One region of the Desulfoluna sp. CLI2B genome, then DNA from elsewhere that is predicted to be linked to it. Evidence: predicted binding sites of a transcription regulator. Region 1 holds the regulator's gene; each other region holds the start of a gene.
What was found. Region 1 encodes sigma-54, which starts transcription at its own class of promoters, with help from an activator protein. Its sites were predicted from a motif close to TNTGGCACANTTTCTGCTNT; they were not measured.
Positions count from the first base shown of each region.

Region 2: ACOYW2_RS05710 (PEP-CTERM sorting domain-containing protein) is a predicted target of sigma-54. The motif match lies at 3,701-3,720, and genes of this name have one in related genera.
Region 3: ACOYW2_RS19650 (PEP-CTERM sorting domain-containing protein) is a predicted target of sigma-54. The motif match lies at 2,877-2,896, and genes of this name have one in related genera.
Region 4: ACOYW2_RS10755 (P-II family nitrogen regulator) is a predicted target of sigma-54. The motif match lies at 3,669-3,688, and genes of this name have one in related genera.

Region 1 covers NZ_CP186557.1:724,201-731,926, reverse strand. Annotated here, with positions in the region: gene ACOYW2_RS03620 (M23 family metallopeptidase) at 1-445, opposite strand, end outside; gene kdsA (3-deoxy-8-phosphooctulonate synthase) at 893-1,720, shown strand; gene ACOYW2_RS03610 (KdsC family phosphatase) at 1,717-2,238, shown strand; gene lptC (LPS export ABC transporter periplasmic protein LptC) at 2,235-2,840, shown strand; gene ACOYW2_RS03600 (LptA/OstA family protein) at 2,821-3,348, shown strand; gene lptB (LPS export ABC transporter ATP-binding protein) at 3,565-4,287, shown strand; partial or broken gene ACOYW2_RS03590 (RNA polymerase factor sigma-54) at 4,379-5,145, shown strand; gene ACOYW2_RS03585 (RNA polymerase factor sigma-54) at 5,142-5,879, shown strand; gene hpf (ribosome hibernation-promoting factor, HPF/YfiA family) at 5,890-6,297, shown strand; gene ACOYW2_RS03575 (PTS sugar transporter subunit IIA) at 6,793-7,254, shown strand; gene rapZ (RNase adapter RapZ) at 7,422-7,726, shown strand, end outside.
Region 2 covers NZ_CP186557.1:1,144,635-1,152,360, forward strand. Annotated here, with positions in the region: gene ACOYW2_RS05700 (NAD(P)/FAD-dependent oxidoreductase) at 1-777, shown strand, start outside; gene ACOYW2_RS05705 (DUF1365 family protein) at 774-2,789, shown strand; gene ACOYW2_RS05710 (PEP-CTERM sorting domain-containing protein) at 2,879-3,532, opposite strand; gene ilvE (branched-chain-amino-acid transaminase) at 4,100-4,957, opposite strand; gene ACOYW2_RS05720 (TrmB family transcriptional regulator) at 5,001-5,816, opposite strand; gene ACOYW2_RS05725 (Lrp/AsnC family transcriptional regulator) at 6,003-6,482, opposite strand; gene ACOYW2_RS05730 (hypothetical protein) at 6,895-7,726, shown strand, end outside.
Region 3 covers NZ_CP186557.1:4,209,859-4,217,584, reverse strand. Annotated here, with positions in the region: gene ACOYW2_RS19660 (hypothetical protein) at 1-966, shown strand, start outside; gene ACOYW2_RS19655 (CPBP family glutamic-type intramembrane protease) at 1,037-1,750, opposite strand; gene ACOYW2_RS19650 (PEP-CTERM sorting domain-containing protein) at 1,944-2,663, opposite strand; gene ACOYW2_RS19645 (tetratricopeptide repeat protein) at 3,413-5,656, shown strand; gene ACOYW2_RS19640 (hypothetical protein) at 5,915-6,955, shown strand; gene ACOYW2_RS19635 (FG-GAP repeat domain-containing protein) at 7,280-7,726, opposite strand, start outside.
Region 4 covers NZ_CP186557.1:2,235,901-2,243,626, forward strand. Annotated here, with positions in the region: gene ACOYW2_RS10740 (ABC transporter ATP-binding protein) at 1-917, shown strand, start outside; gene ACOYW2_RS10745 (nitrogenase component 1) at 990-1,739, opposite strand; gene ACOYW2_RS10750 (ammonium transporter) at 1,819-3,222, opposite strand; gene ACOYW2_RS10755 (P-II family nitrogen regulator) at 3,276-3,614, opposite strand; gene ACOYW2_RS10760 (FecCD family ABC transporter permease) at 4,336-5,454, shown strand; gene ACOYW2_RS10765 (ABC transporter ATP-binding protein) at 5,451-6,254, shown strand; gene ACOYW2_RS10770 (class I SAM-dependent methyltransferase) at 6,309-7,412, shown strand; gene ACOYW2_RS10775 (iron ABC transporter substrate-binding protein) at 7,409-7,726, shown strand, end outside.

The DNA of each region.
Region 1 (7,726 bases):
GGGTATCGATGGTGATCTCTTTTTCAATGTAGGTCGTGTTCCCTTTGAGCAGGTTGCGAAGGGAGTGGTCGGTGGCACGGATGCGCAACAGCGCCTTGCCGTCGGTGAGCCCAAGTTTACCGGGGTCTGCGTCCACGTCGATGGTATCGGAAAAGGTGCTCCCCTTTCCGGGGAACCCGTCACTCGGCCAGGTCTTGCTGTAAATCACCTTATCCACGCCGCCGCGGGACAGGGCGACCCACACCTCCCGCAGACCGCTTGTTTCATCGTTCACGGTTCCGGTCAACCGAGCCTGGCTCCCCAAGGTCTCAAAGGAGAGATCCAGCCCCACCTCAGGGGGGGTTCCTTCCAGTCGGCTGAACCCGAACCAACCGGCCACAATAAGCATTACCAGAAAAAGCAGGACCACCAGCCGCCCTTTTTTGCTTTCTTTTTTTTGTCTCAAACTACATCTCCAGACACCCGCACCAAAAATAGAAATTGAGGGGCAATGATAGAAAACCTGAACTGAAAAACCGCCCAGGATGCATTCACACAAGGCCACGGCACCTGCACCGGGTCCCATGGAAAAGCGCCCGATACCCTTGGCAATCATGGGCACTTTGGCATATCAACACTATCAGATACCAGCAAAGCCCATGGTTATCAAGGGCTCTTTTGGCGGCTTGACTTTTGATGGGTTTCCGGGATACATCCCTTAGATCGTTCGGGTGCAGCAAATTCCGTACCTAAACAAAAAATTCATTTAAGAAACGTCACGCCCGAAGCGTCTCGCAAATTCGGGTGTTATCTGGTACAGGTAATCGGCAACATCTTGACATGCGATCAGGCGCCTTGCGACGTATTCGAGGCGGCCACACCCCAACCCCGAGACTTTTTTAAGGAGTTTTGTATGCCAGACCCCATCCGTTCGTTACGCACCGGACCCGATGCTCCCCCTTTCCTGATTGCCGGCCCCTGCGTCATCGAAAACCGGGACATCTGCATGCGCATCGCCGACTTCCTCAGGCGACTGACCGTTAAAGAAGGGGTCCCCTTCATTTTTAAAGCGTCCTACGACAAAGCCAACCGCACCAGCATTGAGTCGTTCCGAGGCCCCGGCCCCCAGGAAGGGCTGCGCATTCTGGAAGAGATAAAGCGCGAATTCGACATCCCCGTCATTTCAGATATCCACGCCCCGATGCAGGCGGCCGAAGCTGCCGAGGTTCTGGACATCATCCAGATCCCGGCCCTGCTCTGCAGGCAAACCGATCTCATCGTGGCGGCCGCGGAGACCGGCAAGCCGGTCAACATCAAAAAAGGCCAGTTCCTCGCCCCCTGGGACATGGGCAACATCGTCGACAAAGCCCGTTCTGCCGGCAACGACCGCATCTTTCTCACCGAGCGGGGCACCGCCTTTGGTTACAACAACCTTGTGGTGGACATGCGAAGCCTGGGAATCATGAAAGAGACCGGATGCCCCGTCATCTTCGACGCCACCCACTCGGTGCAGCTCCCAGGAGGCCAGGGCAGCAAATCAGGCGGTGACCGTAGACAGGCCCCGCCCCTTGCCCAGGCAGCCATTGCAGCAGGGGCCGACGGCCTCTTCATGGAGACCCACTTCGATCCGGACAACGCCCTGTGCGACGGCCCCAACTCCGTCAACTTCGAGATGATGGAGACCCTACTCCCCCGCATCGTGGCCATCAAGTCCATTATAAATGACGGAGGCAAGGCATGACCCCCATAGAGAAACTCGCTTCCGTCGACCTGCTCATCATGGACGTGGACGGGGTCCTCACCCAGGGCGAAGTCACCTACTGCGACGACGGCAGCCAGATCAAACACTTCAACGTCAAAGACGGTCTTGGCCTGAGGCTCCTTATGGATGCAGGCATCCAAACCGCCATTGTTACCGGCCGATCCGCAGGGGCCCTCCAGGCCCGCGTGGACAACCTGGGCATCCCCCTTCTCTTTGACGGGGTCTCAGACAAGACAAAAGCCCTTGATGAGGTGGTGGCACGCTCGGGGATTCCTGCCGATCGCATGGCCTTCATCGGCGATGATCTCCCGGACCTGCCCATCATGAAACGGGTCGGGGTTTCCATTGCCGTGGCCGATGCCGTGGCCGAAGTCAGAGAGCGCGCCCACCTGACCACCACCCATGCCGGGGGCAGAGGTGCGGTCCGGGAAACCTGTGAAGCGATCCTTAAAGCCAAAGGGCTTTGGGATAAAGCCATCGAAAGATACCTTGCATGAAGGGCAAAAGCGCCATATCCACCCGAAAGGTGGTCCGAAGGGTGCTCATCGCCATCATGGCCGCCACCGCCCTGTCCACCGGGGTCATCCTGGCCACCCACAGAGGCAGCCAGACGCCTGCCACAGAGCCCCGGGAGGAGAGCAAAGCGACCCTCACCCTGGACAAAATGCGCCACACCTCGTCCCGCCAGGGCGTGGATGAGTGGAGCGTCGAGGCGGAAACGGTCAACCTGTACAACACGGAAAACCGCGCTGTGTTCCTGATGCTCACCGCCCGGTACTTTGAAAAAACCGGGGCGGTCACCACCCTGACCGCCGACAAGGGAGTCCTTGACACCCAGACACGGAATATGGAGGTGTCCGGCAATGTGGTGGTCAAACGGAGAGGAATCACCATCACCAGTGACGCCCTCACCTACACCAAGGAGTCCCAGGTCATCATCTCCACAACCCCGGTGGTCATCACCGACGCCATCTCCCGGCTCACCGGAGATGCCATGTTCCTCGACCTTGCCGGGGGACGGATGACCCTGGACGGAAACGTCAACGGCACGCTCCGAGAAGCAAGTAAAGGAAAATACGATGAAACACGTCCCCAGTAAATATCTCTGGTGCCTCCTCCTGGCCCTTGTGCTGCTGCCTGTGGCCGGGGTTGCCCAGGAAGGCGAAGTCGGCATCAGCGCCGATCACCTCACCTCGGACAGCCAGGGCCGCTACGCCCTTTTCTCCGGCAACGTTCGCATCACCCGGGACGGCGCCGTACTCAAGGCCGACTCGGTCCAGCTTCACTACGAAGACGGCAAACAAAAGGGAGACACCACCAAGGGCCTCTCCCTCATTGAGGCTGAGGGCAACGTCACCATGGATTTTGAAGAGAAACACGCCACCGCCGACAAAGCCATGTACGACCTGCGCAAGGAGGAGGTGACCCTCACCGGAGGCCCGCCCCGCGTGGTAAGCGGCAAAAGCACACTGACAGGCAAAACCATTGTCATCAACCGCCTTACAGGCGCCATCAAGGTGGACAGCGGAAACAGCACCCGGGTAAAGGTCCGGCTCGTGCCCGGGGAAAAGGGGTTCTCCTTTACCCCGGACAAAAAGGATAAATAGAGCCTCAAGCCTTGGGAATAGCTGCTTCCGGTAACCTCTGACAACATGCCAAGTGCTTTTTCAAAGCCCCTGTGGTATGGTAAGGGACGTCCCGGACAAGTTGAACCGGCTACCGGTATAAGGGCCGCCCTTGAGATCGGCGACAGATGCATTATATTTTTAAGGTACGGGCCCGGTAAGTGAAGACGCATTACGAAGAGGGAAGATCGGGATTTTATGACTGAGCTTGTGATGAACAGCCTGATAAAAACGTACGGAGGGAGAGCCGTTGTGGACGGTGTCTCCATCCGCGTGGAGAGCAACCACGTCACCGGCCTCCTCGGCCCCAACGGCGCAGGGAAAACCACCACGTTTTACATGGCTGCAGGTATTGTACGTCCCGACTCAGGCTCCGTCTTCATCGACAGCCAGGAGATCACCAACTACCCCGTGTACAAGCGGGCCAGGTGCGGGATCGGCTACCTCCCCCAGGAATCGTCCATCTTCAAGTCCCTGTCGGTCAGGGACAACGTCATGGCGATCCTGGAGCTTCTGGGCATCTCCAAACAGGAACAGGAAGAGCGCCTGGAGACCCTCCTGGGGGAACTGCGCATCAGTCACCTTGCCGACCGCAAAGCAGCCGTCCTCTCCGGTGGAGAACGCAGGCGCCTTGAAATCACCCGGGTCCTGGCCATCAAACCGGACTTTATCCTTCTGGATGAGCCCTTTGCAGGGGTCGACCCCATTGCGGTCATCGACATCCAGAACATCATCGCCATGCTCAAGGAGCGCGGCATCGGGATCCTGATCTCCGACCACAACGTCCGGGAGACTTTGGGAGTCTGCGATAACGCCTACATCATGAGTGTCGGCAAGGTCATCGAATCCGGCTCCCCCGAGGAGATTGCATCAAGCGATATCGCCCGCCGTATTTATCTGGGCGAAGGCTTTACCCTATAGAAAACCGCAGGCCCTCAGACCGTTCAAGGGCCCGCGTTCCCAATTTCGATGGATCGAACCGTCCCGACAGACGGCTTCAGTCGGCGTATCAATGGCGATGCGACCGGCAACCCAAACTTGTGTGAACCGTAATGGAAACCGTGAAGTTGTAGTTATGGCAATGGAACTCAGGCAACAGCTGCGCCTCTCCCAACAACTGGTGATGACCCCCCAGCTTCAGCAGGCCATCAAGCTCCTGCAACTCTCCCGTCTCGAGCTGGTCGACGCCATCTCCCAGGAGCTGGAAGAAAACCCGGCCCTCGAAGAGATTCAGGAGACGGCACAACGGGAAGCGGGAACCCACGAGGACGAGAAGCCGGCACCGGAAGAGAACGCAACGTCCGAAGTGAAAATCGACGAGAAGATCGGAAGCGACATCGACTGGGACAACTACCTGGGAGAGTACAACTCCACAGGCAAGGCCCAGTACGAATCCGAGCAGAAGGAGGCGCCCAAATACGAGGCCTTCGTATCCCAGAAGAAATCCCTGGATGACCACCTTCTCTGGCAGCTCCTGATGACCTGCCCGGACTCCGACACCGAGGAGATCGGCTGCCTCATCATCGGCAACCTGAGCAGCGACGGCTATCTCACCGCCTCCGTCGAAGAGATCGCGGAGGAGTGCGGCCACTCGGTGGAACTCGTGGAGGATGTCCTTGAAGACTCCAGACCTTCGATCCTCCGGGCATCTGTGCCCGGAACTTAGGGGAGTGCCTCCTGATCCAGGCCCGCCATTTCGGCGTGGAGACCCGGATCATGAAAGAGGTCGTCACCAACCACATCAAGGAGCTGGAGGACCCGAAGACTACAAGGCCATGAGCAAGGCGCTGGTGCAGGACTTGCCCAGCATCATCTCCACGGTGAACATCATCAAGGAGTTCGAGTCCAAGCCGGGCCGCCCCTTCAGCACCGAAGAACCCCACTACATCACTCCGGACATCTACGTCTACAAGGAGGAGGGGGAGTTCATCATCGCCTTGAACGACGACGGCATGCCGAGGCTCCGCGTCAACCCCTATTACCGCCAGGCGCTCTCCAAGGGCCAGGACATCCCCAGCGACACCCGGGACTACCTCCAGGACAAAATGCGCTCTGCGGCCTGGCTCATCAAGAGCATCCACCAGCGCCAGAAAACCATCTACAGCGTCATGGAGAGCATCTTAAAATTCCAGGCTGAGTTCTTTGAAAAAGGGATCTCTCACTTAAAGCCCATGGTGCTGCGGGACGTGGCACAGGACATCGGCATGCACGAGTCCACCATCAGCCGGGTCACCACCAACAAGTACGCCTATACCCCCCAGGGTATCTTCGAGCTGAAATACTTTTTCAACAGCTCCATCAACCGCGTCCACGGAGCCGCCATCGCGTCGGCCAGTGTCCAGGACAAGATCAAACAGATCATTGACGGAGAGGACACCAAAAAACCCTACAGCGACGAGAAAATCGCTCAAATCTTGAAAAAGGAGGCCAATGTAGACATCGCTAGACGAACGGTAGCCAAATACCGTGAGGCAATGAAAATATTGCCGTCAAGCAAACGAAAACAATTTTAGGAGGTCATTTATGCAAGTATCTGTAACATTCAAGAACATTGACCCTTCCGACGCACTCAAGGCGTACGCCACCAAAAAGCTGGAACGTATCGACAAACTGCTTGATGCCCCTTCCGAAGCCAACGTCGTTTTTTCCGTTGAAAAGATACGGCATATTACCGAAATAAACGTCACAAGCGGCCGCACCACGGTCCACGCCACGGAAACAAGCGAGCGCATGTATGCAGCCATCGACCTTGCCGTGGATAAAATCAAGCAGCAACTCTCCAAAAACAAGAAAAAGATACAGGCCCGCAAAAGCGGCAACCCCGGGATCCGTCCCACCCTGGCCGAAGAGATAAACGAGGCCCCTGTTGACGTGGATGAGTTTGATGACTTTTCCGATTTCGATATGGATGAGGACCGCCGGCTGGCCTGACCCGCCGTCTGTCCGCAACGTCACGAGGATGAACTCGTAAAATATAGCCCCGCCTGAAAACGCCCCGCACCTCCGTTTCAAGGGGGTGCGGGGCCCTTGAGGAGCAGCCGAAAATGCGTTTCGATTTCGCCGGGTTGATCACACACGGGTTCATCTTGCAACAGGGCGACTCGCCCGTATACACGACAGCCTCCGGGGGCCACCGTCCAATGAAATCCATTTGACAACCCCGGTGATGTCAGCTACAAAACACTCCGTTTAAAAGGTGCCTGCCCGGTGCAGGCGCCTTTTTTCATGGGCAAAAACCGATGCTCGGACGACGAGACGCGACCCGCGCATCAGGTCTTGAAAGATGGGCCATCCACTGATATGAAAGTAGAGGTCCCAAACCTGTCGGCAACCGCCCCACGCACGATCCTGCAAAGGACGGCCTGACACACGGCCTGGCAGACACACCGCCGGACAGGCCAACAGAGACTCTCTGGGTGAATCATTATGAAAATCCTTGATGTACTGCAGCTGGAAACGATCATCCCCGAACTCACGTCACGGGACAAAAAAGGAATCCTGGAAGAACTCGCGGCCCCCATTGCGGACCTCACTGGCCTCCACCACCCGGACCTGGTAAGGGTTCTCCTTGAACGGGAGCAACTCGGAAGCACCGGCATCGGAGACGGCATCGGCATTCCCCACGGAAAGATCGCCGGCCTGGACCGCATGGTGGTGGGATTCGGCATGAGCCGCCAGGGTGTGGACTTCGACTCCCTGGACGGGCGACCGGCCCATATCTTTTTTGTCCTCGTCACTCCCGAGCAGTCCACCGGTCAACATTTAAAGCTCCTGGCCAGGCTCTCCAAAATGCTCAAGAGCGATCTCTTTCGCAAAAAACTGATGACCGCCACATCACGGGACGAGATCCACGCCATTATCCGAAACGAGGACAACGAAAACGGATGACGGCCCGGGCTTTTCCCGGGCACCATCGGATGTCAGCCCTTGAGAGGCAAACTCCTTGACGATTTCAACGAACACCAGCACCCCGAACCGGTCCGTTCCCTAAAGGACACGCAACCTTCACGCGGCCTTGCCGGCGACGGCTCCGGGCAGCAAAGGGAGTTCTCCCCATGAACATCTTCAACATTTTCATCATCACAGGACAGGCAGGATCCGGTAAAAGCACGGCCCTGGCCGCGTTTGAGGATGCCGGATACTATTGCGTGGACAACCTCCCCGTCACCCTCCTGCCCAAGTTCATGGAAATCCCCATTGCCAAGGAGACCCACTACAGAGGCATTGCCTTTGGCATGGACCTTCGTGAGCGCACCTTTCTCAAGTCATACCGCGGCGTCTTCGATGAGCTGAAGCAGGCAGGCCACAACCTGAAGGTCATCTTCCTGGAGGCCGACGTGGCTACCCTGACACGGCGCTT
Region 2 (7,726 bases), 420 kb from region 1:
CGTTTTGTTCTGCCCATGGCAGCTGCGATCTGGTCGGCACCGGATGCTCAGATGGCCGAGTTCCCCATGGAGACCTTTGCACGGTTTTATGAGAACCACGGGTTGTTGACCTTGACCGAGCACCCTCAGTGGTCGGTGGTGTCCGGGGGCAGCCACAGCTATGTGAAGGCCTTTTTGAACGGATTTACAGGAAGGGTGGTGGAGGGGACGCCCGTCACGGGCATTCGGCGGACGGAATCAGGAGTGATGGTCACGGCGGAAGGGGCGCACCCGGAGACCTTTGACCGGGTGGTGGTGGCTGCCCATGCGGATGAAGCCTTCAGGATGCTGGAGGATCCTTCCGAGGAGGAGACCCGGCTGCTTTCACCCTGGCGTTATGCCTCCAACCGGGTGATTCTCCATACCGATGCTTCCCTGCTCCCGTCGCGGGCCAGGGCCCGGGCTTCCTGGAACTATATCCGTGAGGCGGGCTCCGGGCATGGAGAGCCCATTACAGTCACATATTTCATGAACCGATTGCAGCACTTGAAGACACACGAGACCTGGTGCGTCACCCTGAACCCTGCAAAGGAGATTCCGATTTCATCCGTTCACAGGGAGCTGCTCTACGATCATCCGTTGTTTACCTTTGAGTCTGTTGCCACCCAGGAGGGGCTCAAGGCGTTGAACGGGAAGCGGGATACCTATTTCTGCGGAAGCTACTTCGGATACGGTTTTCACGAGGACGCTGTCCGGTCAGCCGTGGACGTGGCCTCGGAATTGGGGGGAATACTGTGAATTCATGCATCATCAAAGGAGTTGTCGAGCATGCTCGCCTGAAACCGGTGGCGCATCGATTCCGGTATCCGGTGTATCTGTACTGTTTTGATCTTGATGAGTTGGAGTCCTTAGACCGGCGTTTGCCTTTTTTCGGGTACAACCGACGTCGCCCGGTATCCCTTTACGATGACAGGTACCTGGATAGCGGCTCCGGGAGTATCAAGGAGAAGCTGTACCGCTATCTTAAGGAGAGAGGCTGCCATGACACGGTTCGGCAGGTCATGCTCATCACCTCACCAAGTTACTTCAATCGTGTGTTCAACCCCGTGAGTTTTTATTATTGCCTCGCCGAAGACCGCCGACCGGTGTGTATCGTGGCCGAAGTCAACAACACCTTCGGGGACAGGCATTTGTACCTGTTGACCAAAGACGAGGAGGTGTCCGCCGGCCCCGCATCGGGCTTTCCTGTGGAATACACGGCCCCCAAGGCTTTTCATGTCTCTCCATTTAATAACATGGAGGGAACCTACCGGTTTTACATCTCGTCACCCGATGGAAAGCTGTCCATCAAGATTCTCCTGATGCGTGACGGGGATAAGGTCCTGTCCGCCTCCCTCAAGGGAGAGAGCATCCCCCTGACGCAGAAAAATCAGTTGCGGACCCTGATCTCACGTCCCGTGATGCCGTGGAAAACCGTCCCGCGCATCTTGAGGGAAGCCCTGCGCCTCTTTGCCGGTAAGAAGTTGCCTGTTTTTGATCGCCCTGTCCCCAAAAGTTCCATGACCATTCGGCACAGGGGGGGGACGATTCTGGAACGGCTCTGTGAAAAACAGGTGCTGGGGCTGCTCCGACGTATCGGAAACGGGTGCGTTACGGTTCGTTTTCCGGGTGCCATGAAGGGTCCGTCGGGTGGCATTCAAAGGGTGTATGGTGATACATCCTCATCTCTTCAGGCCAACCTGAGCATTGCAGATCCCAGGTTTTATCCGCGCGTGGTCCTGGGCAGCGACATCGGTTTCGGGGAGAGTTTCATGGAGGGGATGTGGACGAGTGATAACCCGGCAGACTTGATTCGAATCCTTATCCGCAACATGGACACGGCGACGGATTCCCAGCTGCCCCTGGCCTGGCTGGCCCATGGCATGGGGCGTTTGCTGGACCGGGCCCGCCACAATACCCTGACGGGCAGTCAAAGGAATATCCGAAAGCATTACGACCTGAGCAACGATTTTTTTGCCCTGTTTTTAGACGAGACCATGACCTATTCGGCGGCGCTCCACAACGAGCCGGGCGAGACCCTTGAAGCAGCTCAGAGGAGCAAGCTGCACCATCTGATCGACAAGGCGCGGATTTCACCGGACCATCATGTGCTGGAGATTGGGTTCGGGTGGGGTTCCTTTGCGGTGGAGGCGGTGAAACGCACCGGGTGCCGGGTCACAGGGATAACCCTGTCCGAAGCTCAGCACGCCTTTGCCCTTCAGAAGGTCAGGGAGGAGGGGTTGGAGGATCGCATCACCCTGCTCATCAAGGACTACAGGAAGATGTCCGGGGCGTTTGACAGGGTCGTCTCCATCGAGATGCTGGAGGCCGTCGGCCACAGGTTCTTGGGGACTTTTTTCCGGCAGTGCGACAGGCTGTTGACACCGGAGGGCCTCGTGGTGCTCCAGGTGATCACCGTGCCGGACCAGCGCTACGATGCGTATCGGACCCACGAGGACTGGATCCAGCGCCATGTCTTCCCCGGAGGTCACTTGCCGTCCCTTTCCGTGCTCTCCCGGGCCATGACCCGATCGTCACGGCTCATCGTGGAGCACCTTGAGAACATCGGCCCACATTATGCCCGGACCCTCAAGGCCTGGCGGGAGCGTTTCCTTGCCAACGCAGACAAGCTTGCCGCTCTGGGGTTCGACGAGGTGTTCAAGCGGAAGTGGCTCTTCTACCTTGCCTGCTGTGAAGCCCAGTTTGCCGAGCGGTCCCTGGCGAACCTGCAGCTGGTGCTGAATCGCCCGGGAGGAGCAGGCTCGGGGTAGGCGTGGTTTCGAAGCCCCACAAACAAAAAGCCTCCGGCAGTGTTGCCGGAGGCTTTTTTATTACGGAGTTGCTGCACCCTTAAAAAGGATCAGTTCCCGGATGCTTTTTTTCTTTTAAGCCGGGATATACCCAGGAGGCCCACTCCGAGGCCGAGGAGAACAGCCGTGGCCGGTTCGGGAACCGGGGCCGTTGTCGGTGAAGGGGCCGTCTCCAGGGTGACCGTGGCAAAGATGTCGGCATCGCCTTCGCTCCAGCAGGGGCCGTGGGGGCCTGTCCACATGGAGCTTGAGAATGTGGCGTCGCTCAGTTCGATGGCGAATCGCCCTCCGTTTCCAAAGTCCACATACACAGGGTCATCCCAGATGACCTGCCAGCCTTGCTTAAACTCGAATTTTCCCGAAAATCCGGTGGATTCTCCGGATATATCCTGGGTGATGTCCGGGAGGTCAAAATCCATGTACGCCGTGACCTCCATGGCCTTGAGGTCATCCTCATTGATCCAGCTCTCGTGTGTTCCCATGTGTGCAAACTTGAAGCTGAAGGATTCTCCCGGGTCCAGTAAAAAAGCCTGGGATGAAACCGACTGGTAGATTTCGGCCCACATGGTCAGTCCCTGGGTGGTTTTGGAGACATCGATGGATGAGGCGTCACCCATTTCAAAGGTGTAAGGTGTCGCCATGGCGGAGCCGCAGGTCAGCAGCATGGAAAAGAGGAAGCATAAAATCCGGATCGGTCTGCTCATTGGGTCTGGTCCCTTCGTGTGTCCATGGGCAAGGGCAGTCAAGCCCCCTTGCCGGTGAATGGTTTTTAGTGTTTGTCAGTGTTCCGTTTCAGTCAGTGGGTAGTAAATGAGCAAGGCCTTCCTTGTTATGTATGGAAGGCCTGTTGGTTGACTCATTTGTGGGGTAATATAGCAAAATATATGCCACGGAAGATGGATGATAAATGCCTATGATCAGGAAAGGTTAACGGGGGACGGAAGAAAAGTGTGTAATGAGTTACATGATTTGATGGGTAGTGGAGCGGACAGTGGGAAGCGCGGTTATACCATGGCCTTTGGGCTCTGATAGTTTATGGGGCCACGATGGGGTAGGCGCAACAAACCGTTATTCCTGGTGGTTTATGTGTCATGGTCTGGATACGGGCAACCAGCCTTCTGTATGGGCTGAAGAGGGGCTGGCGGTTATGCCTGAACATGTGTCGGAGGAGGGAGGATCGCTCCGGCAGGGCAGACATGCCGGAGCGACGCATAAAGCAAGCGACCGAGATCTGTCCGGGGGCGCCTGGACAGGTCTCGGGTCGAGTACGGTCAGCACTCGTTTCGGATCAGAGCCTGGAAGGCTTCCCGAACCCTGGCCGTGTCGGGGCCGGGGGTGCCGGTTCCGATGGTCCGGCCGTCGATGGTGGTGACGGGGATCATCTCGGCGGCGGTTCCCGTAAGGAAGCACTCATCGGCGGTGTAGAGATCGTACAGGGTGGACGGGGTTGCCCGTGTCTCCATGCCGATGCCTTTGGCTGCCTCAATGACGGCGTCCCGGGTGATGCCCTTGAGGGCTCCCTGATCGGACGCAGGGGTCAGGAGAACCCCGTCCCGGATGTAGAAGATGTTGTCTCCGGTGCATTCGGCCACCTTGCCCTCGCGGTTGAGGAGGATCGCTTCCAGGCACCCGGCCTGCTGGGCCTCTAGCTTGGCCATGATGTTGTTGAGGTAGTTGAGGGATTTGATCCTCGGGTCCACGGCGTCCGGGCTGTTTCGGCGGGTGGAGGCGGTGATTACCTTGATTCCCCTGGTGTAATGCTCTTCAGGGTAGAGGATGATGTCGTCCACGATGACAATGACGGACGCCTCAGGGCAGGTGGCAGGGTTGATGCCGAGGTCGCCCACCCCCCGGGTAATCACCAGGCGGATGTACCCGTCGGTTTTTTCATTTTTGGCCACGGCTTCGCGCAGCAGCTCCGCCATCTCTTCTTCGCTCATGGGGATGGTGAGCAGGATGGCCCGTGCGCTGTCGTAGAGTCTGCGCACGTGCTCCTTCAATCGGAAAATGGTTCCGTTGTAAATGCGAATGCCTTCGAAAACCCCGTCTCCGTAAAGAAGCCCATGGTCAAAGACCGAGATTTTTGCGTCCTCTTTTCCAACCCAGTTGCTGTCGATGTATATCTGCATGGAAGTCTCCTTGGTTTCCCGTTGGGGGTTTTTTTGAAACGTGTTACGCCAGATCGGTGTCGTTGAATATATCCCGCAGGTGGTGATAGCGGTCTCCGAAGGTGTCATGGAGAAGGCCGTCGAAGCGGCGGACGATCTTCATGATGTAGATGTCGTGTTTGATGTAGTCCTCGGCCAGGGTGATGAATCCCTGGTTGAGGCTCCATGCCCCCTCCACGCGGTTGGTATTGGTGATGGTGGCCACGATGGCCGCCGTGGCGTCTGTCACCAGCACAAAACCCCGCCCCCCTTTCTCTTCGAAGAGGGTGTCTTCGATGGGGTGCTCGAAGATGCGGCCCGCCGCTGTTTTAATCTCTCCGAAGTGGACGGTGGCAATGCGGACACCCCGGGCTTCGGCCTGGGACAGAGCTGGCTCCAGAGTGGCCGCTTCGTCGGGCCAGGTGGAGAGTAGCAGACTCTCTTTGGCGCCTTCGATCATCCGCTCGGCCTTGTCGATGAGCACGTCGTACTCAGTGATGTTCCAGATGAAGGAGACGTCGTCGGCCTTGACCGAGAGCTGCTTTAGGCCCTCTTCAAGGGTGTCGAAGGTTCGGTGGAAAAAGCGGCGCCTGCTCTCCACGAACTCCTCGGGCGGTGTGCCCACGTACTTTTTTTTGCGTCCTTCGCCTTCCACAAAGACAACGCGTTTTTCCACAAGGCGCCCCAGGATCTCATAGATCTTGGATGACGGAATGCCTGATGCCTGGGAGAGTTCATACGCAGAGGCCGGTTGCACCGCCAGAAGGTGCACGTAGGCCTTGGCTTCGTATTCGGAAAATCCCAGGGCTGTGATTTGTGGGATAATATTATTAACTACCATAGTAGTTAATATTGCGCTGAAGGGCCTTGTCTGTCAACGGAAAAATGAGGACGCCCGCAGGGTGAATCATTCAGGGGATGGGGGGCAGGGCCCTGGGCTCCGGGCACCGGAAGGGATTTGAGGCACAAAAAAAGGCGGATCGTGTCAAACGATCCGCCTTGCTCCCGTCGTGTTGGTCCGAAGGATTCACACTTGGTCAAACCAGTCATTGGTGCTTTTGGGAAGGACCCATTTGTTCTTGGCCTTCATCACCACAAAGGATTCGCAGGACTCGATGTCCCCTAAGGCGGGAAGGTCCTTGGTCATGAACTCATAAAGGGCGGGCATTTCCGGGACCACCACCTCGATGAAGATATCGAAGCGTCCCGTGACCACCATGGCCGAGTGGACCTGTTTGAGTTTTGAGATCTGCTCCAGCCTCTCTTCAAGTTTGGTGCCGTCGACGATCTTGAACGCCACAATGGCCATGATGAGGTCTTCGGTTTTAAAAATATCGATGAGCCCGGCGATCTTGAGAACCCCGGAGCTGAGCATACGCTTCATCCTCGAGTAGAGGGTGGGTGGGGTGACGCCCAAGTGCTCCACAAGCTTGTTCACCGGCATGCGGCCATCGAGGCTTAGCTGTTTGATCAGGGTACGATCCGTGGCGTCGAGTTGTGATTTCATGGTCAGTCCTTTGCGGGGAAATCAAGGGTTTCCACCGATTTATATGTTTACAGCTGCGTCGTCATCGGCGCATGGCGTTCGAATTATTTTTTCATCATATCAGAATGGTTTTCACCCCGAAATGCCAAATTAAGGATTCCTTGCAGGGGAAGATAAGAACTGGCAAAAGGCGAAGGAAAAAAACGACGAAGAGACTATGCATCGGATACCGGAAATATTTGACGTGATTTGGGTGAGATATTGAAAAGAAGGCACTATAAGTACTTATAGTGAAGTGCTTGACAGTGTGCGTGGTGAACGTTAAATTCTGAATTTGATGATTGAATAGTTCTCTGTGACTATGAAATGCCCTTTGTTTTGTGTCGATCGTGGTGGTGGGTGCTTATGAATCAATAACTGAAAGAGACATGCTATGTGGAAAAAAATGTCAGTCGTATTGGTAGCTGCCTTGTGCCTATGTGGATGCGGGAACTCAGAGAAAGAGGCCCGGACCCTTTTGAATCAGGCTATTATCGAGTGGGATAACGGAGATATTGAAAGTGCGATAGGTACGTTTAAGCGCATTGAGTCAGAATATCTTAATACACAGGTAGCCACGGCAGCCATTAATGAAAAAGCACAACGTATGGCGGAGTATACACAAGACTTTACTCCTGAGGCGAACAGAAAGAAGAATCGCGGACGGCTTTCACGGCAGGTGCTTCATGCCGTTGATTATTATTATCAATCACACGGTGAGTACCCGGCAGATCTTTCATCGTTGGATTTTTTTATGCGTCAAGATAACGGCAAATATCTTTCGTTGTGCGACTACAAGACAAATCCTTTTGGTGTTGGCTATCGACTTGACTGTGGGAAAGCGGATGAGGTTTATAAAAAAGATATCATCAAGTCACGAAGAAGGACCTCGTGTGAAGAGGATATTAAATCAGCCAGGGATTACCCCAAAGCCAATTCTACATGGGGGCGAAAATTAAACCCTGCGGGTGTTGTTCCTGAGAAAGGCTTTTCCGCATTTTACATAGACACGAACAACCCGGGGCATTGCATTGCCCAGGAGGCTGTTGAAGATATCAGTATTAACTACATTTATGATGATTTTCATGGCATCAGCTCGGAAAATTTCGGGGCGTACTGGGTGGGGTATATTTATGTTTCGGAAAAAGAGACTAAACGAATTGCTGTGAATCAGGGTTGGTCAAAGACGCGTCTTATCATTGATGGGGCTGTCGTATACACTGGTG
Region 3 (7,726 bases), 2.9 Mb from region 1:
TTGATGGTCCGGCAGGTTCACAGGCTACGATCCGACAGGCAGGATGATATGAAAGATGGGTGGGATTTGGACAGGGGGTTTTTCTATCTGTCCAGGGATGGAAGTCGGCCAAAGCTTGAAAGATGGAACAAGCTGTTTATGACCAACGACATTTTCCCCAACAGCCTGTGGTGTTATCAGCCTGAGGTCTTTGATGACCCCTTGTACTACGAGGATTATGAAGATTTTATGCTGGGCATGGCATGGCATTCCCTGGATGAGGTGTTGGACCTGGTCCATCAGCCGTATCTCTTTGCCCTTGATAAGGCAAATTTCTATGATGAAGAGATTACGGCCGAATACCCCCTTACCTTTCTGATGTCCCTGGGGTATGAAAAGACAGGGGATGAGACCTTTTTAAATGCGTATCAGCCCCATATCGGGCGTCTTATTACCTATCAGTCCAGGGAGAGGGGATACACCCCGTATATGTCCCGCTTTATCGATTTTTACTACCATCGTGACGTGGCGGTTGGCTATGTTGAACCTGCAGGAAACGGGTGCGTGGACATGGGTAATTCAAGATCGCCCCACATTACGCGACAGGGCTCCAGCTATACCTTGAACTGGATCACCCCAAAAGACGGTATCGCTTCGTATCAGGTGAAGTGCGCTCCGGTCCCCATGGTGGAACGTCTCCATTTTGATCAGATGACCAGGACGTTTGAGTATGATCCGGCAGAGTACGATAACTTCTGGGCCTCACTCAATGTGGGGGGGGGACCGTCTCCGTCGTCCAGGGCCGGGTCGTCCGAGACCTTTACGGTGGATGTGGCGGAGGTCATGGCGCACTACAACCAGCGCTACGAACTGGCAGAAGGGGACGCGTGCTATCAATCCTATGATCCGGACACGGATTACTACTTTGCCGTCAAGTACACTCTCAAACCCCATTATGTGCAAACGCTGCCGTGCCCGGCCCCGTAGGAGCAGCCCATACCCGTTCTGCTGCTCACGGCATGCACTTGGTATGGAACAAGCGAGGCCGGAAATTTGGTTACCACAGGGCCCAGTGGCCCCAATGGCGGACATACAGGGCCAGGGATACGTTGGTGACGGCGTGGGCTGATACCAAGGAGATCATGTCTTTTCTCCTGATCCACACAACAGACAGGAGAACTCCGTAAACCAGGGCTGCCGACCACTCAAAGGGGCGGTGGCCCAGGGCAAAGAGAAGAGACGATAAAAAAATCGCCGAAAGGCTCCAGTCCCCCGGGGCGATGTCGGCCACGTTACAATCATCAAGGGCTTCACTCAAGGGCGAGTGAGAGCCCTTTTTTGTTGCCTTTTGCCACTGGAGAATCAGGCGAAAAAGGTAGCCGCGTACAAGGAACTCTTCAAAGACGGGAACCAGAAGGGTGGCGGCTGCAAGGCGGAGAAAAAAAGCCCGGGGCGTCCAGGGTGCATGGATATCCTGGGGGGCAAAGGGGATGGAGAGGACCACCCAGAGGGCACATCCAAAAAGGCCTGCCATGGCTCCCCAGAGCATCGAGATACCGATGGACTTGGGGCCTGTTAAGGGAATGTATCGTCTCCAGCATACCGCCAGGGCCACAGGGACAAGGGACAGCCTCAAGGCATAGATGGCCTCTTGGGATTCTGTCGTAAAGGGGATGAGGACATACAGGGCGTAAGGTGCAAGGTAGTACAGGAGGAGGGTTCGGTTGCTTGTGTGTTGTGCGCAGGGATGGACCGTTGTCTCTTTTTCCATGGGTTCCTCTGTGTGCTGAATCGATAACGCGTGGACCTGTCCTTGTTTGAGGCAATGGGGTTGCGTCGATAACGGATAGCGCTGTGGGTGAATTCTACCATGGCAGTCCGGTAAAAGAACAGCAAAGAGAAAAGGAGAATGGGGGACCCATTCTCCTTATTCTCTTGCTATTTCTCAGGCCGAACGCCCCAGCCTATTTTTTTGTGTACTTGCGCCGTCCAAGCCCGGCAAGGCCGATGAGACCCAGGCCGAGGAGAGCCAGGGATGCAGGCTCAGGCACGGGGTGAATGTCGATGGCCATGATGGCCATGTCGTCCCAGCCTCCGCCGGGACCTGCCCCGATCTGGTCGTCCAGGTAAATGCGGGCCAGGTTGGGGTCTTTGAACTCAATGGCGATGTGGTCTACGCCTTTTTCACTGTCGGGGGAGTTGAGCTCCGACTTGGTATAGAATTCGTAGTCCGCAACGGGGTCGGCGTCATCGGTATAGACGCTGAAATAGAACCCGAAGGTCTGGTCGAACTTCACGGCACCGCCCGGCTCGCCAAGGGCATCGAAATCGTTTTCCGTGTTGATGTACCAGTCCATGCCCACTTTTTTGAAGAAGGCCTGGGCTTCGGATCCCACGGCGTCGGATTTGCTGAAGAGCTGGAATTTTTCCGTGATGGTCGGGGTCTCGGCTGAGATGTTATCCACGGCAAAGAGCCCGAAGTCGGCGTGGTATCCAGAGTTCTTGACCGTCATGATAAAGGTGCTCTCGCCGTCTTGGCCTGTGGTGTAATCGGTCAGGGACCAGTAGGGTGCGTCGGTCCATGAGTACCCAGGCGTGTTTTCCATGGGGACGGCGTAAACGCTCCCGGCCACTAAAAACGTGGCCAGGAAGGTGTAGACCCAGGTTTTGAGCTGGTTTTTCATGCTGCTTCTCCTTTTTTTTGTCGTAAGGTTTTGAAGGTGAGTCGTGCATCGTGCGTTGCGTTATCCAAATTCTAAGGCTCAGGGTCGTCCATCAGGTCATTCGGTAAGGGCGCAGGGTTTTCGCGCCATCATTGTCGAGGTGAACGTGGCTGTCATAAAATTCGGATGAACGTTGATCGTTCGCGGAGTGCGTCGATCTTTTCGCCGAATAGGTAAGCACTATTGGTGCCAGTGTGCTTCATGACCTTCAGAATTATCTTCAACGGACGGCAAAAGCAGGTTTTTTTGACGGAAATAGCATGAGTCATAAAGATGTCTCTTTTTGTCTTCTTGTGAACCGGACCACATAGATTTCTGTGTAGTTATGTAATGGCTTTCATATTTTGCTTTTTTAAATAAAAAGATTGACACAAAGGGCGCGGGGATCATATCAATTTGGTTTGGTATTACTTGTCGTCACACAGTGAACAATCCCTGATATATAACGTGGCCCGGCACCTGTATGACACCGGAGCTGTGAGCAATTCTGAAACCATAAAGTGAAAAGCCGGTATGCATAAGGGCAAGCGGTCTTCATTCCCGGTGAGCTATTTTTCCCGGCGATTTTTGCCAAAGGCATTTCCATCCAGCGGATAGAACCTCTGCCGAATGATTCAACCGACATAATCAACCGATGCCGATGAAGCATTTTTCATACTTATTACGGGGGAAGAATGATGGTATTTAAGCGTGTTGTGATGATGTTGTGTGTGGTCGGACTTTTCGCGACCGCCTGTGCCTCCGACAGCGAAAAGCGGGATGCGTATTATGAAAAGGGTCTTTCATACGTTGAAGAAGGAAAGGCGAGGGAAGCCCTTCTGGCCTTTAAGAACTGTGTCAAAATCGATCCTGGCTATTCCAAGGGATGGTACGAAATCGCGACCATCGCCATTGAGCAGGGGGACCCGAAAAGGGCGTTTCGGGCCTACCTGAAGGTGGTGGAGAAAGAGCCGGGTCACGCCGGTGCACATTTTAACCTGTCCAAGCTCTACCTGCTGGCACGAAAGACGGATGAGGCCCGCAGGCATATTGACCAGGCCCTTGCCGCAGAACCGCAACATATCGAGTACCTCATGGTTTCCGCCGCGATTTTTTCGGTGGATGGCCTCGTTGACGAGGCCTTGGAACTGTATGAGCAGGTCCTGACGCTGAACAAAAAGGATCCCCGCCCCCTTCTGGGCATGGCGCGTTTGAAGGCCGGGATCGGGGATTTCTCCGCCGCTGAGGCGTTCCTTCGGCAGGCCATGGCCACCGAGCCGGAGGCCATTCGTCCGCGTCTTGATCTGGTCAGCCTGCTGACACGCAGCGAGCAGTATGACAAGGCTGAAATCGAGATGAAGGCCATTGTGTCTGATCACAGCGACGATCCAGAGCTGCTGATTGCCCTGGGTGATTTTTACGTGGCACGGGAAAAATATCCGGAAGCGGAGCTTGCCTACCGGGATGCCGTTGCCAGGGATCCCAAAGCCTTTCGACCGGTGATGAAACTGGCCAGGTACTATCAGGTGAGGGACGATGCGGAGAAAGCCGAGGCTATGTATCTCAAGGCCCTTGAACTCAAGCCCCAGGATGCCGGGGTCAAGGTGACGGTGGCCAGGTTTTACGCAAGTCGCGGGGACTTGGTTAAGGCAGGGGATATGGCTGCAAAGGTTCTGGAAGCCTCGCCGGGGTTTGTCCCCGCCTTGAGCCTGAAGGGGGAGCTTGCGTTACGCGGCAGGCGCTTTCAGGATGCCCTGGATGCCTTTTCGGCTGTCATTAAAGAGGACGCGACCAACGCCGAGCCTTACTATCTGCGTGGGGTGGCCGGCATGGGGCTGGGAAAAGACGACCTGGCCAGAACAGATGTGCTCAAGGCCCTGGAGCTGAACCCGAACCACCTCAGGGCCCAGGTGGCTTTGGGCGAACTCTATTTTAAAGGGCGTGAGTTCAAGCTTGCAAAGGAGAGCCTGGAAAAGGCCCTTGCCAGGGCCCCGGGCCTGTTCAAGGCACATTTTCTCATGGGACAGGTCCTGGCCTCCATGGGCGAGCATGACAAGGCGCAGCAGGTGTACGCCCGTCTCAAGGAGGAGGCGCCGGACAATCCCGCATTGTTTTACCGCTCCGGGATGCTTTTCATGGCCCGGGGCGAGATGGATCGAGCCCTGGAGGATCTTGCAACGGCCCGTGCCGTGAATCCGGCCCTCATGGATGTGTTCGGATCCATGGTGCGCTGCATGATGGCCATGGACCAGGAGGCAGAGGCCCTTACCTTGTGCCGCGAGCAATTGACGGTTGTGGAAGGGACCCCGGCTGCCACGGGCATGGTGCATTGCATGATGGGTGATATCTACGCGGAGAAGGGGGATTTGGCTCGGGCCGAGGAGGCCTATCTGGCCGCTGTCGGAGTCAGCTCAAAGATCATTCGTCCCTACTACGGGCTGGCAGCGGTCTACCACAGGCAGGGGGATACCACCAAGGTGATGGCGCAGCTCAAGGGGCTGAGCGATAAAAAGCCGAAGGATCCCATGCCCCATGTGCTCATGGGCATTGTCAGCGAGGGCGTAGGGGATGTGGAGACCGCCAAGGCGAGCTACCGTAAGGCTCTGTCCCTGCGCGATGATATTGTGGTGGCGACAAACAACCTGGCTTACATTCTTGCCGACGCCGGTGAAGAGATCGATGAGGCCCTGGAGCTTGCCAGGACAGCCAGGAGCAAAGCCACCGACGACCCCAGCGTCATGGATACCCTGGGGCTGGTCTACTACCGCAAGGGGCTTTACGACAGCGCGATTTCCGAGTTCAGGGACAGCCTTTCCAAATTACCTGAAAATGCCCTGGTGGCCTATCACCTCGGGCTGGCCCTTCATGCCAGCGGAAGAACAGAGAAGGCACGGGTCTCCCTTGAGCGGGCCCTGGCTCTTAACGCCGACTTCAAGGGGGCGGATAAGGCCCGGGAGATCTTGGCCATGGATTGATAATCCGTGTGGTCGAGTCGTGGTCCCCGCCTGTGGCGGGGACCATTTTTTTTTAAAGGCCTGCTGGCCGAATCGTTTGTCGGTTTAGCGTGGACTCGTTAACTCTTCCCCGTGGCCTGACGTGGCCTTGAGCTGAGTGAACCCATGAAATACCTTCCGTTTAAGCAAATTGTGTTTTCACTGATGTTGCCCGCCCTGATGTATGTGTGGTTTGTTCCCCTGTGTGAGAAAGGCGTTACAGCGTATCATCGGCCACGCATGACGGAGGTGCTCCTTCACAGCGACCGGTCGCTTCTGGAAGGGGAGGTTGGGGTCAAGGAGGTGGTTCGGGACAACCTCGGGCGGTATGTGGAGACGCATCTGTCCCTGGCGCTTTTTTCAAGCCGCACCATTACGGTGAGGACCGGCGGTGGTGAGCTGGTTTTTCCCGTGTCTGAGATTCAATCCTCACCCCTGGATGATCGGCAGGTTGTTGCCGCTGAGAACTACCGCCTTCTTGAACGGGGATTGAAACTGGAGATAACCCTGTTTACAGGGCCGGATGCCCCGCTGTCTGTCATGGCCCTTGCGCTGTTCAGCATCCTGGCACTTTTGGCATTGTATCGGGTGTATCGCAAGCAGGTTCGTTACAGCTTCCTGGAGCGGATTGATCGGGAGCAGGCCATAGCCTCTTTGGAGGATGGGCAGAGGGCGGCCCAGGAGGAACTCGACACGTTGAGTGCTCGCCAGGAGTCTCTTCAGGGAGCCCTGGAGCAGGCGCGGACGGCCCTGGTGGAGTCTGCCGAGAGCCAGACGGGCATGGAGGAAGAGATCGAGGTTCTGGAATCCCTCATTGAGGAGAATGAGGCACAACTCATTGCACAAAAGGGTGAAATCGATCGGTTGACAAGACACATGGCCGAGCAAAAACAGCCCGTAAAAGAGAAAAAAAACGGAAAACGGGCCCACCGGGAGAAGGAGCGCATCGCAAGGCGCCTTTCAACGCTATATAAGCACCTTAGTGTTCATGATCGGGCGATCCAGGGGTTTCTGGCCCTGGATGAGTCCATGCGCCTGAAGTGTGAAGAGTTGATTCATCAGCTCAACGAAGACCCCGCCGGGGTGCCGGTGAAGCGCAAAGTCTTCGGAGGCAAAGGGCTGGACACCTTTCTGGAGGCGGAGTTTGCGTACAAAGGCAGGCTCTACTTCATGCGTCTTCCCGGGGGAAAGGCGGAGGTGGTGGCCATCGGGACCAAGAACACCCAGGCAACGGAGCTAGGCTACCTGCACCGCATCAGTTCCGGGATGAAATCGGCGTGAGGTGACCCGCACCAAGGGCATCAGGTTACCCAAAAAACAAAATAGCCGTCATTATCCGGCTTGCCTTCCATGGTTATAAAGTGACCGGCAAAAGAGTGCCTCCGGCGGATCGTTTTTTGGAAAAAGCTACCGCCTTCGCCAGGGGCTACGACGCGACAAGCCTCAAAAAAAACAATGCAGAGCATGTCGAAATGATTTCGGCGGCCCCTGGAAAGACTCACTTAGGACCTGTTTGTCAGATCCAGCGCACAAACCCAGGAAAAAGGTCTGCCTCCGGCAGGGATGCCGGAGGCATAAACGGAACAGCTGTTTATGGGGGCGCCTTTACTTGCAGCTTTTCACAAAGCATCCCCCTCCGGATGACCCGGCTGCTGCAGGGTCATCATCGTCTTCTCCGGGCTCCTCGAAATCGGCGGTGTAGTTGCCCATGCCCACGGCGATGAGGGGTTCTCCTTCGGAGGCAAAGGCAGCAGGTCGGCTTTCGCCGTTGGCCTTGTTGTAGGGCTCGGAACCCATCTTTCCCCATTGAAGAAGCTTACCGTCTGCCCTTAGCGCCGGGAGCCGTCCCGCCGGAAGGGTGGCGTCACCTTCCACGGGCCCCAGGCCGACAATCAGTTCATGGGTGCCGTCATTGTTCATGTCCAGGCATGTGGGGCGGGTTTCACCCGTTATGGTGTTGTACCCTTCCCAGTCAACCTTCAGCCATTTGAGGTGGGTGAGGGTGTCGTCTTCCCATTGGACAACCGCCATGTTCCCATCGCCCCCTTTTCC
Region 4 (7,726 bases), 1.5 Mb from region 1:
TTCCCGTCAAGGGCGGCTTTTGCTGCAAGGACGTTGTCCACGCCGTGGACGGCGTCAACCTGACCCTGGGCCGGGGCGAAACCCTGGGCATCGTCGGTGAATCGGGTTGCGGAAAGACCACCACGGGCCTTGCCGCCATGAAGCTCATCGAAAAAACCCACGGAAAGCTCATCTTCAACGGCACCGACCTGGACAGCCTTACCCCAGCCGAGATGCGGCGCACGCGCCAGAAGATGCAGATGATCTTCCAGGACCCGTTCTCCTCCCTGAACCCCCGCATGACCGTCAACCGCGCCATCGGCGAGCCCATGAAGGTTCACGGCATGGGCAGCGAATCCGAGAGAAACGACCGGGTGGCCTGGCTTTTACAAAAGGTGGGCCTCTCCCCTGAGCAGGGCAATCGCTACCCCCACGAATTCTCCGGCGGTCAGCGCCAGCGCATCGGTATTGCCCGGGCCCTGGCCCTGAACCCCATGATGATCATCGGTGACGAACCCGTCTCTGCCCTGGACGTTTCCATCCAGGCCCAGATCATCAACCTGCTCATCGACATCCAGCAGGAATTCAACCTCTCGTACATCATCATCTCCCACGACCTGGCCGTGGTGGAGCACATCTGCGACCGCATCGCCGTCATGTACCTGGGCAAGGTGGTGGAAGAGGGCACCTGCGAAGAGGTCTACGCCAACCCGAAGCACCCTTACACCAAGGCCCTCCTTTCGGCCATTCCCTATCCCGACCCGGACAGGCCGCGGGAGCGCATCATCCTCTCCGGGGACGTACCGAGTCCCATCCACCCGCCCAAGGGGTGCAGCTTTCACCCCCGGTGCCCCAACCGTCAGGAAGGGTGTGACCTGGTGGAACCCGAGCTGGAAACAAAAGAGGCAGGCCGAAAAACGGCCTGCCACTATTGCTGATACCCAGATAAAACCGTGCAGGCCCTTTTGCGAAAAGGGCCTGCACGTCTCCAGTCGAAAATGCGTTGCGCCTTACCTTTTCACGCCGGCAAGGGCAGCCCTTACCGCCTCCTTTGTATCCCCCGACACCTGCACCAGGGGAATGCCGTACTCCACCTCCATCATAAGGGCCAGTTGCAGCATGGCCCCGCCACCGAAAACCAGGTTGAGGGACGCCCCGTGGCTACGGCGGATCTCCGCCACGCTGCTGCATCCCGGAAGCACGGCCACCACCTCGGCCCCCAGCTCCCGGCAACGGTTCTTCAGGGCCATGGCGGCGCACCTGTTTCCGGGCCCTGCAAGAATGTTTACCGAGGCAGGGGTGATGCCGGAAATGTCCCCGGTTCCCATGAGCCGAAACAGGGCCTGGCAGGCTGCCCGGTCCGCGGCCTTGCGCATTCCTTTCGGGCCTTCGGAGTGCACGGGAATCACCGGAATGCCCTTTTCTTCTTCCACCCGGCTGCATACCGCGTCCACCTCATCGCCCAGGCGTTCTCCCTTGCCCGTGGGGTAGACAAAGGCAGCGGCGGGATGGTGGCCATCGATGAGATCCGTAAGGCCCCTGTAGAGCATACGCCGTCCCTGGGAAAGCCCCCGAACGCCCGGCAAGTGCACGGACAGGGGCGGACGTTTTTTGGTCTGGTTGACGGTGGATTTTCCATGCAAGGATACGGGGCAGGCCCTCTGGCCTGTGTCGCCGTAGACCAGGTGAAGGGCATCGGTGACGGGGGAGAGTACGGCTCCCGGTTCGCAGCAGTGGGGTAAGCGTGATACGGTATGCATGGAAAACTCCTTTCGCTTCCGGTCTCCGGTGGTGCACAACGGCACCGCCGGAAACCGTTTTTACATGGGGTTGCGTGGGTCAGTGGGCTGGTTCGGGCGGCCTCTCATAGGTCCCGGAGGCGCCCATTTCGCCTGCTGGCTTGGCGGAGCCGCCGCCACCGCCGTAGTTGAACACCTCAAAGTTGGGGTAGGCTGTGCCGCCGTGCTCGCAGAGGTCGAGGCCTTCCATCTCCTCTTCGGGGGAGACCCTCAGGCCCATGGTCTTTTCAAGGAGCTTGAAGAGGCCGTAAGCCGTGGGGAAGGTCCAGGCAAAACAGGCCGCGATGCCGATGAGCTGAACACCCACCACGGACATGGAGAACCCGTTCATGTCGAAAATCCCTGCTGCCAGGGTGCCCCAGGCACCGCACACGCCATGGACCGAGATGGCACCCACGGGATCGTCGATGCGGCATTTGTCGAAGAAGAGCACGGAGAAGACCACCAGGACGCCTGCCACAAGCCCGATGATGATGGAGCTTCCCGGGGACACGTTGGCACAGCCTGCGGTGATCCCCACCAGGCCGGCAAGGGCGCCGTTTAAGCTCATGCCCACTTCAGGCTTGCCGAAGATAATCCAGGAGGCGAACATGGCGGCCACTGCGGCCGAAGCAGCCGACAGGTTGGTGTTCACAAAGATCATGGCGATGCTCTTATCTGCCGTGGTGGTGGAGCCGGGGTTAAAGCCGAACCATCCGAGCCACAGGATAAAGACGCCCAGGGCAGCCAGGCCGATGTTGTGGCCCAGGATGGGCTTGACCTTGCCGTCCTTGGTGTATTTGCCGAGCCTCGGCCCCAGGACCATGGCTCCGGCAAGGGCTGCCCAGCCCCCGACGGAGTGAACCACGGTGGAGCCTGCGAAATCGATAAATCCCAGTTTTTCAAGCCATCCGCTGCCGTTGAGGAGGCCGCCCCAGGCCCAGCTGCCGAAGATGGGGTAGATGATGGCGCTGATGAGCACGCTGTAAATAAGGTATGCGGAGAATTTGGTCCGCTCGGCCATGGCACCGGAGACGATGGTGGCTGCCGTGGCCGCAAACACCACCTGGAACATCCAGAAGGCCAGGATCCAGGGATCACCGCCAGGGGTGTAGTCGCTCAGGAAAAAGCCTGAGGTGCCGATGAGGCCACCCTTGCTCACGCCGAACATCAGGCCGAAGCCCACGGCCCAGTAGGCCAGGGACCCCATGGAAAAATCCATGAGGTTTTTCATCATGATGTTGATGACGTTTTTCGCCCGGGTAAACCCGGCTTCCACCAGGGCAAAACCCGCCTGCATAAAAAAGACGAGGCATGCAGCCACCAGGGTCCAGACAAAGTTGGCATGCTCCTGGACCAGTGCAATGGCATCCCGGTTGGTCAGAGCAGTGGGGGTGTCGTCCCCTGCCCAGGCTGACGAAGCTGCGACCAGCAGCGCGGTAAGTGTCATGAATCTTTTTTTCATCTCTCTTTTCCTTAAGCGTTTGGTTGGGTGATGTTCCGTATACAGGCTTCTGGTTAGAGGGCTTCCCGGCCGCATTCACCGGTGCGGATCCGCACCGCCTGCTCCACGGGCAGGACAAAAACCTTGCCGTCCCCGATGTTTCCGGTTCCAGCCTTTTCTTCGATGACCGAGAGCACCTTCTCCATGATGGAGCGCTCCACAATGATCTCGATCTTGATTTTCGGGATAAAGTCCACCTGGTACTCTGCGCCGCGAAAGATCTCGGTATGGCCCTTTTGCCTTCCGAACCCGCGAACTTCGCTGACGGTCATCCCGTTGATGCCGATTTCGTTGAGGGCATCTTTTACCTCGTCCAGCCGGGACGGCTTGATGATTGCTTCAATTTTTCGCATGAAACTCTCCTTTTTTGTCGTGGATTCCTGTCTCCGTGATGTTGACTTGTGTATAGTGCAACGGGTGTGCCAAATTCGCGATATGGGTGAGCTACACCGACACAAGACCTTGAAACAACAGCCCATGGCTTCCAAATATCTATCCGGCAAAACTTGCATTGAGGTGTCATGGCTTTTTGAATGGGTAACATTTTTGTGTTTTGAAAAAATAAAAAATACATATTTGTCATATCAAGTCGCGTCGTCCCGTCGTCGTCGGGGCGAAAGGCCACAAGCCCCCGGCCCAGGCCCACTTTTTCCCATGGAACCCACCCCGTCCTTGACAACAGCGAAAAACCTGCTTAAGTGTAGATAAATTGCGGCAAGAAGCCGTTGGTATTCGATTGACAGATCGTTATTGACATCCCCGGTGATCCGGTGATGCGTTCGGGCACTAAGCCCGGCGCTTCCGGTGCCGCAATACGCAACCCAAAGGCCACGAAGGCTCACGCCATCTCAAAAAAGAGGTGGTTGAGCCTTCGTGGCCTTTTTTATTTTCCGGGCAGGAAAGGGGACTCGGCCGATGGGTGAGAAAATCGAGGCACAAAAGGCGAATGATATTTTGCATTTTTGAAATATCCATTCGCACCTCGACAACCAGGCGTAAAAACAGATGATCGTTTTTAGCCTGGTTACTTTCTCATGACATATCCGGGTCAGCTCCCCCTGTCGGAGGGCATGCATGGAATACATGGTAACAAGTGGAGCCCAGGTCGGCACAGGCGAAGGGCAGGGTGCTGTGGCCCGGCTTTACGGAACAACCCTGGCACGGCGCTTCCTTCTTTTCGCAGGGTTGTGCATCCTCCTCGTGGTCCTTGGAATCTGGGCGGTCAGCGTGGGCTCATATCAGCTGTCGCTTTCCGAAGTGATCCGAAGCCTCATGGGCCTTGAGACGGGAACGGGCCGCATCGTGGTGTGGAGTATCCGCCTGCCGAGGATCACGGCGGCCGTGGTGGCCGGATGCGGCCTGGGACTCTCGGGTGTGGTCACCCAAAGCCTTCTCAAGAATCCTTTGGCCTCACCCTTCACACTTGGCATCAATCAGGGAGCGGCCTGCGGCGCGGCCTTTGCCATCGTGGCACTGGGAGCCGGTGGCCTGGACCAGGGCGCCCTGGCAGCCTCAGGGCCCCAGGCCTGGTCCATCCCCGGCGTGTGCGCCGTAACCCTCTGCGCCTTCACCGGTGCCATGACCGCCACGGTGGTGATTCTGGTGCTGGCCCGGCTCCGGGGCATGTCCCCGGAGTCCGTCATCCTTGCAGGCATTGCCCTTTCCGCCCTGTTTACCTCGGGCACGATTCTGATCCAGTACTTTGCCTCTGAGGTGGAGCTGGCCGCCGTTGTCTTCTGGACCTTTGGGGACGTGGCCCGTTCCGGCTGGCAGGAACTCGGCATCTTAGGGGCCGTGACCCTTGCCGTGCTTGTCTATTTCCTGATGAACCGGTGGAACTTAAACGCCCTGGCAGCTGGGGAAGACGAAGCCCAGGCCCTGGGGGTCAACGTCACCGGACTCCGCCTGTCAGGGATGATCCTTGCCACCCTGGTGGCCGCCCTGGTCACGGCGTTCCACGGCGTCATCGCCTTTCTGGGGCTCCTGGCCCCCCACATCGGCCGACGGCTTGTGGGAGGCGATCACAGGCTGCTTCTTCCCTTCTCCTGCCTCATCGGGGCCCTGCTGCTCCTCGGGGCAGACACCGCAGGCCGCCTGCTCGTTGGTTCCGGGGCCCTGCCCGTGGGGGTGCTGACCTCTTTTATGGGGGCCCCGCTTTTTCTTTTCCTTCTTATAAGGGGGATACACAGATGACTTTTTCCGTCGATAATCTCCACGTCGGGTATGGCAACGCCATGGTCCTGAGGGGTGTGGGATTCCAGCTTCCCCCGGGGTGTGTCTGCGGCGTTCTGGGCGTCAACGGCGCCGGGAAATCCACCCTGTTGAAAAGCCTCATACGGATCCTGCCCCCCTTGAGCGGGGAGGTGCGTTTAAACGATCTGGACCTCCTCCGCATGCCAAGGCGACAGCTCTCCCGGCACGTGGCCTATGTGCCCCAGAGCTCCGGTGCCCAGCTTCTCTCCGTCTTTGACACCGTGCTTTTGGGGCGCAAGCCCTATATCACCTGGGCACCGTCCCGCCGGGACCTGGCCATGGTGGAGAGCATCCTCACCACCATGCACCTGGACCACCTGGCCCTTCGGCCCGCGGGCAGCCTGAGCGGCGGGGAACTTCAGAAAGTCACCATCGCCCGGGCCCTGGCCCAGGAGCCTGAGCTCCTCCTCATGGACGAGCCCACCAGCAGCCTGGATTTGAAAAACCAGATGGACGTCATGGAACGCATCTCCGATATCGCCACCCGGCAGAACCTTACGGTGGTGGTCTCCATGCACGACCTGAACCTGGCCTTTCGCCATGCCGACTATTTCCTGTTGCTGAAAAACGGCGCCATGCATGGTTTCTGCCCCAGGGACGAGGTGACCCCGGAGATGATCCGGGAGGTCTACGGCGTTCCTGTGGCCCTGGAACGCATCCGGGGCCACACCGTGGCCGTGCCCCTGGACAGCCGACGGCAGGCAGAAACCATGGGGCCGTCCCTGGTCAAAGCCGGATAAAAATCCCAGCGACATTCTTGCTTACCACCCAACGATAAATGAAAGGGACCTTCAGTGTTTGCAACAGACGAATCGACCACCCACATGAAAGGGGAAGGTGACGCACCCGGAGCCGATGCGCTTCACAGCCTGTTCTACAAGGCCTCGCGCCACTACAAAGAGTTTTGTGCCATGAATGCCGCTGTTCGCCTGGGGCTCTTCGATGCCCTGAAAGAGCCCCTCACCCTCACCGGGCTTTGCACGGCCTGCAACCTGAAGCTCCCAGCGGCGGAGCACCTTGTGGAGCTCCTCTGTGAGCTGGGGCTCCTTTGCCGGAAAGAGGGGTACTACCGAAACACCCCCTTGAGCGCCCTCTACCTCGTCTCCTCATCCCCCCTGTTTCAAGGAGCGGTCATGCGGGATATCCAGAACGGGTTTGCCCTGTGGGACCGCCTGGACAGAGTGCTCCGCGAAGGCCCCCTGGATGTCATGGAAGAGGATTTTTTCGAAAACGGCATGGTGGATTCCCTGGCAGCCGAGATCCTCTGCGGAGAGCTCCAAAAGACCGTTGACGCCGTGGCAGCCATCCCCGCCTTTCAACAGGCCCGGAGCCTGCTGGACTTAGGGGGCGGCCACGGGCTCTATGCCATTGCGCTGAGCCGCATCAACCCCGAACTCCGTGCCACGGTGTTTGATTTCCCGGACATTGCCCGCAAGGCTGAAGAGGTCATGGCGGCCCACGGCGCGGACCGGGTCCGGTTTGTGTCCGGAAACCTCTTTACAGACGACCTGGGGAGCGACCACGACGTGATTTTTCTCTCCTACAATCCGGGGGGCAAAAACCCGGCCCTTTTAAAACGGATCCACGACGCCCTGAAACCCGGAGGGCTCTTTGTAACAAAGCACGTCTATTACGGAAAAGGGGAGGGCTCCAAAGACCGGCTGCTCGACCTGGAGTGGAGCCTTTCGGCCTTCAAGGGCGTGGGCAAGGAGGACAACATCTACCGGTTCTCCGGCGACCTCTCCTGGGAGGCGTACAGGGACCTTCTGGAACGCCACTTCACCATCAAGGAGATCCTGGAAGCCGACGCCTTCTCCGGCCACCCCCTGGCCAAATTCGGGGACAGGCTGGACTCCCGGATGATTGTTGCCGTCAAGAAAGGGCAGGCCACCTTATGAAACGCATCGTAATCATCCTATGCCTGCTCTGTTTTGGCTGGATCTCCCCGGTCGGTGCCGTGACGGTGCAGGACATGGCCGGACGCACCGTCACCGTTGAAGCCATCCCGCAGCGCATCGTCTGCCTGGCCCCGGGCACCCTGAGGCTCATCATCTACCTGGAGGCCAAGACCAAGGTGGTGGGGGTGGAAGCCATTGAAAAACGGTTTCCCACCACGCGCCCCTACTGGGTCGCCAACAGCGAGCTGTCCCACCTGCCGACGGTGGGCCCGGGAGGCCCCGGGTCCATCAACGGCGAGCCGGATCTGGAGGCC